2 linked regions of the Magnetofaba australis IT-1 genome follow. The protein of the gene in region 1 interacts with the protein of each later gene in a pairwise test. Links are inferred from orthologs where the notes say so. Each region holds a gene or a part of one and is shown on either strand. Other genes may lie near its edges.

Evidence for each region.
Region 2: the proteins of rho (region 1) and hfq interact in binary tests that used the Escherichia coli proteins (3 or more experiments, as listed by UniProt). The link is inferred for Magnetofaba australis IT-1 from one-to-one orthologs.

What each region holds. Positions count from the first base shown.
Region 1 is NZ_LVJN01000021.1:575,882-583,511, reverse strand. What follows is about bases 2,612-5,545. They hold rho (transcription termination factor Rho), read right to left. Parts: upstream 4,739-5,545; coding sequence 3,485-4,738; downstream 2,612-3,484. Other genes in these bases: truD (tRNA pseudouridine(13) synthase TruD), read left to right, coding at 5,111-5,545; rpmE (50S ribosomal protein L31), read right to left, coding at 3,137-3,358; MAIT1_RS21185 (PP2C family protein-serine/threonine phosphatase), read left to right, coding at 2,612-2,635. Also shown: bioA (adenosylmethionine--8-amino-7-oxononanoate transaminase), read right to left, coding at 48-1,409; more of MAIT1_RS21185, read left to right, coding at 1,691-2,611; more of truD, read left to right, coding at 5,546-6,229; MAIT1_RS21165 (hypothetical protein), read left to right, coding at 6,302-6,664; MAIT1_RS21160 (YggT family protein), read left to right, coding at 6,898-7,533; MAIT1_RS21155 (DUF167 domain-containing protein), read left to right, coding at 7,533-7,630. UniProt on the Escherichia coli protein: Facilitates transcription termination by a mechanism that involves Rho binding to the nascent RNA, activation of Rho's RNA-dependent ATPase activity, and release of the mRNA from the DNA template.
Region 2 is NZ_LVJN01000020.1:154,450-157,770, reverse strand. The notes cover bases 1-2,835. They hold hfq (RNA chaperone Hfq), read right to left. Parts: upstream 1,645-2,835; coding sequence 1,357-1,644; downstream 1-1,356. Other genes in these bases: miaA (tRNA (adenosine(37)-N6)-dimethylallyltransferase MiaA), read right to left, coding at 1,895-2,800; hflX (GTPase HflX), read right to left, coding at 1-1,258. In the rest of the region: MAIT1_RS12950 (SDR family NAD(P)-dependent oxidoreductase), read left to right, coding at 2,868-3,321. UniProt on the Escherichia coli protein: RNA chaperone that binds small regulatory RNA (sRNAs) and mRNAs to facilitate mRNA translational regulation in response to envelope stress, environmental stress and changes in metabolite concentrations.

The DNA.
Region 1 (7,630 bases):
TTCTCCTTGAGAAATTCACAGGTTAAACGCTATTGGCCGTCGTGTGCCTACGCTTCTGATGCGTTGGTTGCACGGCGCTCGGCTTCCAGTTGCTCGATCAGTTCATCTATGGCGTCCCAGCCCCGATGCAACTGCTCCGGGGTCACACAGTAGGGCGGCAACAGGTAGAGCGTGTTGCCCAGGGGACGTATTAATAGATCCTTTTCACGGAAGAATCGTTTCATTCGATCGCCGATTTCCGCTTGATAACCCGCATCTTCAGCGACGATGTCCAGCGCCGCCATGGAGCCGACCACACGCGGACGCTGGGCAATGGGGTGTGGGCGTTTGCCAGTAGCGTAACGACGCATGCGCGATTGATGCAGAGAGGAGATATCCGACACTTTGCTCAGGGTGTTCTCCTGCTCGAAGAGTTGCAAAGAGGCGACGGCGGCGGCGCAACCGATGGGGTTGGCGGTGAAGGAGTGGCCATGGGCCAGAGCCTGGTTGAAGGAGTCGCCCAGGAACGCTTCATACAGAGACTGCTGGCAAACCGTGGCGGAGAGGGGCAGAAAGCCCCCTGTCAGCCCTTTTGACAGGCAGATGATGTCTGGGGTTACGCCACACTGTTGAAACGCAAACAGCGACCCTGTGCGGCCAAATCCGGTCATCACCTCATCGAAAATCAGCAGGATGCCCGCCTCTTTAAGGCGCTTGGCCAAGCGTTGCAGAAATTCAGGCCGACACACCCGCATGCCGCCGGCGCCCTGAATCAGCGGTTCGATAACGCAGGCGGCGAACGGCGTCTGGGCGTTGTGCAGCAGAATCTCCTCCAGTTGCAGCAGGCTGAGCGCCTCCTTCTCCTCTACAAACGGATCGCCCATCCAGGTGTGTGGATAGGGGATGAAGGCCACGTCCAGGCCATTGCGCAGGTAGGGCTCGAAGTAGCCCGAAGAGCCGCCCACCGACATCGCGCCCCAGGTGTCGCCGTGGTAGCCGCCTTCGAACGCAAGCAGACGCGGGCGCGGCTGGCCTTGGTTCTGATGGGCGTGCAGGGCCATTTTCAGGGCGACTTCCACCGCCGTGGAGCCGTCGTCGGAGAAGAACACGCGGGTCAGGCCATGGCCCAGCGCCGCGCCCAGTTGCTGCGCCAGATCAACGGCGGGTTGGTGGGTGAATCCGGCGAAAATCACCTGCTCAAGGGTGCGCGCCTGCTGGGCGATGGCCTCGGCGATGACCGGGTGACCATGGCCATGGGCGGTGACCCACCAGGAGCTGATCAGGTCCAGAATCTCGCGGCCATCCACTGTGGTGAGCGTCGCATCGCGGGCGCTGGCGATGGGGATCGGGTCCGGCGCGGTCTTCTCTTGGGTGTAGGGGTGCCACAGACAGCGGCGATCGGAGTCAATCAGATCGCGAGGGGTATGCATATCAACGCTCCAGACGGGGCGGAAAAGGGAACTCCTGGGCTTGATTATAGACAGATAGAGCGGTGTCACACACGGGCGGAACCAGGAAAATCGACGGGCAAATGGTCACAGTGAAGAGAGTTCAGCAGCCATATCAGTGAATCCGAATGTTGGTGGGATTGGGTTGGGCTTGGTACTATTCGGACGCAGCATGTGATGGAGTCATTAAGACCCCTGTAGGCGCGCGCTGCGTAAATGAGCGAACGAGTTTATTAAGCAAATCCTATACAAGAGCGCCAAGCATGACACACAAGAGCGATTCCAAAGGTCAAAACAGCGCTCATGCGCCGGAATTGGAGATCATTGCGCGGGCCGAAGAGCTGTTATCGCGACAGGATAGCGATGTGGGCGAACTGCGCACAGCGTTTGCCGAGCTGCTCAAGGACTATAAAAAGCTCGACCGCATGATCAGCCGACTCAACCGCATCAATGATCGCAACCAACTGGTGATGCGTAAACAGCAGGATAAACTGCTGACCGACCAGAATATGGTGGAGGAGATTCTCGACAAAATGCGCCAGCATGCGCCGGTGGACGAGAAGAGTATCCACAAAATTCTGCTGCCATTGGATAACACCGGCGGCGATCTGTTGCTCTCCATGGCGCGTCCCGACGGCGTGCGGCACATCCTGCTGGGGGATGTCACCGGCCATGGATTGCCTGCGGCCATCGTGGCCCCGGAGGTGTCGAAAATCTTTCACGCCATGACCGCCAAAGGCTTTGCTTCGGGGATGATCCTGCAGGAGCTGAATCAGCGTCTGCATGAGCAGCTGCCAACGGGTTTTTATATGGCGGCGCTGTTGTTGGAGGTGGATGAGCCCAATCAGAGGGTCTCGGTGTGGAATGGCGGTTTGCCCCCCAGTCTGTTGATTCGGGATGGCGCCGTGGAGAGTCGATGGAGCTCCGGCTGTTTTCCCTTGGGGATGGTCAAGAACGGCATGCAGATCTGGCGGCAGATGAGCTACGCCCTGCAAGCGGGCGATCGCATCGTGTTCTACACCGATGGCATTACCGAGAGCGCCAATGCTGAGGAGGAGCAGTTTGGCGTGGAGCGACTGGAACAGGCGCTGCTGGGGGTGATTCGGCGGGGCGAGGCGTTGGAGTCGATATTGGATGAGATCAGGGCGTTTATTGGCGGCAAAGGGGCGTTTGAGGACGATATCACCCTGATCGAACTGATAATCTGAGCCAGCTTGGCGCAACGCTATAGTCACCGCAAACCAAAATAAGACATTTGAAATCAGAAGATGTCGAGGGCTCCGCCCTCGAGCTCCCCAACGGCCAAACCTTGGGGCGCTGCCCCAAACCCCGCTGGGGGCACAGCCCCCAGACCCCGCCGCCGACCAGTCGGCGGCCAATAGTCAGCGCAAGATCAATCTATTGTCAGTTAAAATCAGAATCGGACAGTTTGGGTATTGGTCATGAAAGATATCGAGGGCTACGCCCTCGAGCTCCCAAGATCAACAACCAAACCGTGGGCTCCGCCCACACCCGCTGGGGGCGCGGCCCCCAGACCCCGCCGCCGACCAGTCGGCAGCCAATAGTCAGCGCAAGCTCAATCTATGTCACGCAAACATTGGCTGATCTGTGCAATTTTGGTTCTACATGGCTAAAAACAAAACGGGCGCTTGTGTTGATCACAAGCGCCCGTTTGATGTTCAAACCGTCGGCAAGACGGTCGGCGATGCTTAACCGTTGGAAGCGCTGGCGCGGTCGCCGTACTTGCGGCGGAAACGCTCCACGCGGCCGGCGGTGTCCACCAGCTTGTGCTTGCCGGTAAAGAACGGATGGCAGGCCGAGCACACGCCCAGGGTCAGATCCCCGGAGGTGGATTTGGTGTGGAATTCGGTGTTGCAGCTCACGCAGGTGAAGACCGCATCTTTGTACTCGGGATGAATGCCCTCTTTCATTTCCTTACGTCCCTTACGTTCTGTTCCCGACGGATTTTGCCGTCGTGGCTCCATGTGTGGCAAACGGATGATTTTGCATGCGTTTCACAGGAGGTGACCACCTGCTGGCGCGCGTGCGAAGTCACATCAATTGTTCATGCTGGCGAAAAACTCGTTATTATCCTTAGTGGCCTTGAGCTTGTCAAGCAGGAAACTCATGGAGTCCTGCGGGCCCATGGGCAGCAGAATGCGGCGCAACACCCAGAGTTTGGAGAGCTCGTCGCGACCGGTGAGCAGCTCCTCCTTGCGGGTGCCGGACTTGGCGATGTCGATGGCCGGGAAGGTGCGTTTTTCCACCAGCTTGCGATCCAGGTGCACCTCCATGTTGCCGGTGCCCTTGAACTCCTCGAAGATCACCTCGTCCATGCGCGAGCCGGTATCCACCAGCGCGGTGGCCATGATGGTGAGCGAGCCGCCCTCTTCCACATTCCGCGCGGCGCCGAAGAAGCGCTTGGGGCGCTGCAGGGCGTTGGCGTCGATACCGCCGGAGAGCACCTTGCCGGAGGAGGGGGCCACGGTGTTGTAGGCGCGCGCCAAACGGGTGATGGAGTCCAGCAGAATCACCACGTCGCGCTTGTGCTCGACCAGACGCTTGGCCTTTTCCAGCACCATTTCGGCCACTTGGATGTGACGGGTGGCCGGTTCGTCGAAGGTGGAGGAGACCACCTCGCCTTTGACCGAGCGCTTCATGTCGGTCACTTCCTCGGGGCGCTCGTCGATGAGCAGCACCAGCAGCACCACCTCGGGATGGTTCTTGGCGATGGAGTGGGCGATGCTCTGCATGAGCATGGTCTTACCGGTGCGCGGCTGCGCCACGATCAGGCCGCGTTGGCCCTTGCCGATGGGGCAGACCAGATCCAGAACCCGCGGCTCCAGATTGTTGGACTCGCCTTCAACCTCCATCTGCAGCCGCTCGTCGGGATAGAGCGGGGTGAGGTTGTCGAACAGAATCTTGTCGCGCGCTTTGGCGGGCTCTTCGTAGTTGATCTTCTCCACCCGCAGCAGGGCGAAGTAGCGCTCGCTCTCTTTGGGGGCGCGGATCTGACCCTCCACCACGTCGCCGGTGCGCAGACCGAAGCGGCGGATCTGCGAGGGGGAGACATAGATGTCGTCGGGGCCGGGCAGATAGTTGGTGTCAGGCGCGCGCAGGAAGCCGAAGCCGTCCTGGAGCACTTCAAGCACCCCTTCGCCGTAGATCTGGCCGTTGTTTTCGCTTTCCGATTTGAGCAGCGCGTAAATCAACTCCTGGCGACGCAAGCCGCTGGCGTTTTCCACGTTGCGCTCCACGGCCAGACCAGAGAGTTCGGCCACGCTTAGGGATTTCAGATCTTTGAGATTCATCGGCGTATATTTTGGGTGCGTTAGGGGTGACTTCGATTTGGGGGAATTGATTGGGATTGAGGCGCCGCCGGAGAGGCGATCGCAACGCGGTTTGGCCGTTTCTCTCACAAGCGCGCATCCGTGGCGGCGGGGAGAGGGTGGCCGAAGTTTAGCAACCGTTTCGCCAGGCCGGGATAACACGCCAAGCCGCGAACAAGGTTAAGCTCCAATACGTGGATGGGCTTTCATGCGGCAATCCGCTACAGAAATCACAAGAAGTGGCCTCACGTTGAGAAACGTGAAATTTTCCTGTGCGATTTTCTGCGGGGGAATCAATACTTGAGAGCATCCATATGAGCGGACTTTTTGCAACCTACTTGATCCTGCGTAGAAATGTCAAACGAAAATCGACAACCCACGGCGCCGCTTGAAAACCCGGCGGTTGCGCCCATTTTGGTTCCTCTGGCCGGACCCGCCGCCACGCTGGGCGGCATCGGCGGCTCCCTGAAACGGGAGTTGGAGGATTTTCAAGTCTTTGAGGTGCGCCCTCTGCGCGACGAGCCCGCTGGCGAGCACTGTGTGGTGACGCTGGAGAAGCGCGATCGCACCACGGATCAGGCGGCGCACGCCCTGGCGCGGGCGAGCGGCGTCAATCGCGGCGCCATCGGTTATGCCGGGCTCAAGGATCGCGAGGGGATCACCGTGCAGGCCTTCTCCATCCATGCGCCGCGCGGCCTGCCGGAGGATTGGACGGCGGGTTTGGAGAGCAATCTGCGGGTGCTGGATCAGGTTTGGCGGTCGCGAAAAATCAAGCCGGGACAGCTCACCGGCAACCGTTTTGTGATTCGACTACGCGACTGCGGGGATGCGCAAACGTCCGACGAGACGCTGCGCGAGCGGGTGCAGAGCATCGCCCAGTGGGTGAGTCAATATGGCTTCCCCAACGCCTTTGGCCAGCAGCGTTTTGGCCGCGGCGGCGGCAATTTGGAGAGTGGTCTGCAACTGCTGGCGGCGGGGCCGCGCGGGCGTCTGCCCCAGCGCATCAGCCGTCATCAGAAGGGGTTGATGCTCTCCTCGGTGCGCTCGGAGCTGTTCAATCGCACCCTGGCCCAACGGATTGAAGCGGGGGCCTATACCCAGTTGCTGGAAGGGGATATCGCGCAGTTGGCGGGCAGGAGCGCGTGTTTCCCGGTGGCGGATCTGGCCGCCGAGCAGGCGCGCTTTGCGGCGGGGGAGATCAACGCCACCGGGCCGCTGTTTGGCGAGAAAATGCTTACCCCCCACGGCCAGCCCGGCGCGTGGGAGGCCGAGGCGTTGGCGAGCCTGGGTGGCGAGGCGTTGATGGCGCAGTTGGTCGCCATGCGCATGGAGGGGCAGCGCCGCGCGCTGCGGGTGGTTCCCAAGGATCTGTGCATCGACTGGGAGGGGCGCGACGCGCTGTTCACCTTTGAATTGCCCAAAGGCGCTTATGCGACCACACTGTTACGGGAATTCATGGGAGAACTGGCTTGATGTGGGCGAGTGCGTCAAAATTAACGCACTGTCCGTCGCACTGGTTCTTTGACTGCACAATCCGAGGCGCCGATGTCTGAAGAGGTCTCCCTGCCGGGTTTAACCGTTGAACTGTTCGCCATCGCCATGGAGGCGCGACGGGAGAACCAACGTTTGCGCGATCAACTGAGTCAGCGTGAGGCGGAGTTGGTCGCCACCCGGCGCGCCCTGGCGGAAGTGCGCGAAAAGCAGACCCCCTTGCCCGACAAAGCCGAGTTGACCGAGTTGTGGGTGGAGGAGTGGCGCGAACAGATTCAACCGGATCTGGAGCGCCGCTGCGAACAGGCCGCCATGCGATTGGTGGCGCAGCGCATCGTGCGCGCGTTGGAGGGCAAAGAGGATCCCCATTGCGCCCACCTATTGGCCGCGCTCAAGCGGCTGGCCAACGTGAGATAAACTCGCAAAGCCCCGCCATTGCTGGCGCGCAGGGCGGTCATTGCGTTATGCTGTTGCGCTTTGAGTCGGCTGAAACCGCCCGGATAACACGCACTATTGCGTTATACTGTTACGCTTTGAGCAGGCTGAAACCGCCTGGATAACACGCACTATTGCGTTATACTGTTGCGCTTTGAGCGGGCTGAAACCGCCTGGATAACACTCACTTTTTCGTTCCCAAAGGAGCGCCGTTTATGGGCATCATGCAGTCGATTGGCGTGCTGCTGACCTTCGTGTTGCAGATCTACTTCTGGATGATTTTGATCCGCGTGCTGATGTCGTGGATCAATCCCGACCCGTATAACCCCATCGTGCAGTTTCTGGTGCGCGCCACCGACCCGGTGCTGGAGCCGTGCCGCCGCATTCTGCCCCCCATCGGCGGCCTGGATCTGTCGCCCATGTTGGCGCTGTTCGCGGTGTCGATGCTCTCCAATGTGATTCGCGGGCTCTTCTCCGGCGGCGACGTGGGCGGCACGATGTTCGCGCTGGGTCTGCAGCTGTTGGGATTTGTGCACATCGCCCTGACCCTCTACATGCTGCTGCTGTTGGCGCGCGGCGGGGTCAACATCTATCTGTGGATGCGCTATCGCCAAGGGCGGGCGTCGATGCTGGATCTGCGTCAGCCGCTCAACCGTTTCCTGTTCCAGGCCACCGAGCCGGTGACGCGGCGTCTGCGCGGGTTCACCCCCACGGTGTTTGGACTGGATATCACCCCCATCGTGGCGGCGCTGCTCACCGTGCTGTTGTTGACCCTGCTCGAGGGGCTGATGAACGGCGGCGCCGCCGTGGCCATGGGCAGTGGCGGCGGCATGGGCCACATGAGCTATTGATGGGGTCTGACGGCGCACAATGGAGCGATGACGGGGCGCTGATTCTGACGGTGCGCGCACAGCCGCGCGCCTCCAAGGAGCGGGTGATGGGCTGGCA
Region 2 (3,321 bases), on another replicon or contig:
TCGCCTCCAACAGGCGACCATGCTCGGCCTCGGAGAGGGAGACGGTGACGCGCAGATCGGCCCCATCCTCCTCAATGGCGCGCACTTCGCCGTCGCGATGCAGTTTGGCCAGAATCGAGCCGCAGTGGGCGGGCAGCCGCACCAGATAGTCGCGCCAGCCGCTGGCGATCTCCGTCTGCAGCGCATCGAACAGATGATCCAGCCCCGCCCCGCTGATGGCGGAGATGGGCAGACAGCGCTCGCGCCGTCCCACCCGCTCAATGAGGGGGTCCTCCCGCTCCAGCGCATCGACCTTGTTATAGAGGATCATCTGCGGCTTTTGGTGCGCATTGAGCTCCTCCAGCACATCCATCACCGCCTGCTGCTGCTCGGCCCATTCGGGGTCGGAGAGATCCACCACATGCAGCAAGAGGTCCGCCTCCAGCACCTCTTCCAAGGTGGCGCGGAACGCCGCCACCAACTGGTGGGGCAGTTCACGCACAAAACCCACTGTGTCGGAGAGCGCCATGCGTCCGCCATTGGGCAACTGCACCACCCGCACCGTGGGGTCGAGGGTGGCGAAGAGCTGATCCTGGGCGTAGACCTGGGAGCCCGCCAGTTTGTTGAATAGGGTGGATTTTCCGGCGTTGGTGTAGCCCACCAGGGCGGCGGTGAACAGCGGCGCGTCGCGACGGGGTTTGCGTTGCAGGGCACGGGTGCGCTCAACGTCCTTGAGGTCCAACTTGAGGCGGTCGATGCGCTTGCGGATCAGGCGACGGTCCACCTCGATCTGGGTTTCGCCGGGGCCGCCGCGCAGACCCACGCCGCCGCGCTGACGCTCCAAGTGGGTCCAGGTGCGCACCAACCGCGACTGCTGATACATCAGCGAGGCCAACTCCACCTGCATGCGCCCCTCTTTGGTGCGCGCGCGCGCGGCGAAGATCTCCAGTATCAGGCCGGTGCGATCCACCACCTTGGCTTTGAAGGCGTTTTCCAGGTTGCGCTGCTGCACCGGCGAGAGGGCGTGATTGACCACCACCACGTCGATGTTGAGTTCGGCGACTTCATCCGCCAACTCCTGCACGCGGCCTTGACCAAAATAGAGCCCGGGATGGATCTGCTTGAGGGGGAACAGGGCGGAGGACGCCGGGATCAACCCGGCGCCCTCGGCAAGATGATGCAGCTCTTCAGCCAGTCGGGCGGCGCGATCGGCATCCTCGCCGCCGATGATGGCCTGGACCAGCAGAGCGCGGTCCGGCTCAACGTGGGTCTCAAACACCGCGGCTCCCGTTGATCGAGCGCGGCGTACGCAGCGTGTATCTCAAAGCCTGTTGAGAAACGTGCAGAGGGAGCGTCAAACAGGCTCTCACGCGGCGCTTATTCCTTATCCTTGGGCGCGCTGCTCTCGCTGCGCGGCGCAGGACGCTCATCACGGTGGTGCTCATCGCCCGTGTGGATATTGCGCGACGGCATCACGGTGGAGATGGCGTGCTTGAACACCAACTGAGTGACGCTGTTCTTGAGCAGCAAGCAGTAGTTGTCGAAGGAGGTGATGACCCCCTGCAACTTGATTCCGTTGACCAGAAACACGGTCACCGGCACTTTTTCGCGACGCAGGGTATTGAGAAATGGGTCCTGCACGTTATGCCCGGCATGGCTTCCCATGGCTGATGGCTCCTTCAAACGCAGTATCGTGGTGGCGCCGAAAAAAAGTCGGCGGCGCCGCAGCGCCGGGCGGGACCTGAAATGCGCGCCTCGGCGTAAACTAAAAAACCTGCCAACAGTAGCTATTTACGGAAATCCGAGGGGGGAACTCAAGCGATAAAACGCACAGATCCGCGTTTTTTTGTCGATTTTTCCGAAAAGTGATGGTATTGGGCGGGCAAATGCGCAATTTGCCCAAATTCCCGGCGACTCACAGCGGGTGATCGGCCAGAAAGGCGCGGGCCAATTTCAACGCCTCGGCCGCGGCGGTTTGCGGCTCCAGCCGGTGCAATTCCGGCTCCCGCGCCAGCCAGGTGGATTGCCGCTTGGCGTAGCGCCGCGACTCCCGCTTGCCATCCTCCACCGCCGTGGCCAGATCCACCGCGCCATCCACGTGGGCCAGCAGTTGCCGATACCCCACCGCTTTGAGGGCGGGCAGATTGCGGTCGTAACCGGCGGCGGCCAGCTCCGCGCACTCGGCCAGGAACCCCTCTTCCATCATCTGATCAAAACGCTGATTGATGCGCGCATAGAGAACCTCGCGGGGCCAGATGGGCGCCAGCTTGAGAATGGCGTAGGGGCACGGTTCCGCCTGCTGTTGGGCGATCCACTGACTGAGCGGGACGCCGCTGGCGTCGAACACGCTCAATGCGCGCACAATGCGCTGGGTGTCGCCCGGGGTGACGTGGGCGGCCCATTCGGGATCCACCTGCTGCAGGCGCGCATACAGCGGCGCCAGACCGTCGCCCCACACCTGCTGCATCAGGTCATCACGAATGGCGGCGGGGACTTCGGGCATGTCGGCGATGCCCTGCTCCAGCGCGCGCAACCACAGATTGGTGCCCCCCACCAGCAGCGGCAACACCCCCTGGGCGTGCAGCGCGTCGATGATTTCCACGGCGGCGTCGCGATAGCGTCCCACGCTGAACGGATCGTCCGGTTCCGCCACGTCAATCAGATGGTGGGGTACGGCGGCGCGTTCAGCGGTGGTGGGTTTGGCTGCGCCGATGGTGAGTCGGCGGTAGACCTGCACCGAATCGGCGTTTACGATCTGTCCATTCAGTTGCTGCGCCAAGGTCAGGGCCAAGCCGGTCTTGCCCGAGGCGGTGGGCCCCATGACGAAGATCACCGGGCGGCGCGGCGACGGAGTCTCTGAGGAAGCAGTTTCAGGCAAAGGAGTCGTCATGCTGTTGCAGGATCGCATCGCCCTGGTGACCGGGGCGGGTTCGGGAATCGGTTTGGCCGTGGCCAAGGCTTACGCCCGCGAGGGCGCGACGGTGCTGCTATTGGGCCGTGATCAGAGCAAACTTGAGACCGCGTTTGACGCCATCACCGCAGCGGGCGGCAGCGCCAGCATCGCGCCGGTGGATCTGGAAAACGAACTGGGCGCCGTGCCGCAACTGGTCAAAGGCGTGCATGAACGGTATGGCAAACTGGACATCCTGGTCAACAACGCCGGTCAATTGGGGGTGATGACGCCCCTGGCGGCGTATGATCCGGTCAAATGGGAGCAGGTGATGCGGGTCAATCTCACCGCGCCGTTTTTCTTGACCCGCGAATTGATGCCGCTGCTGGCGCAGAGCGACAATGCGGCGGTGATCAATGTGGTGTCGACGGTGGCGTTTGCGGGCCGCGCCT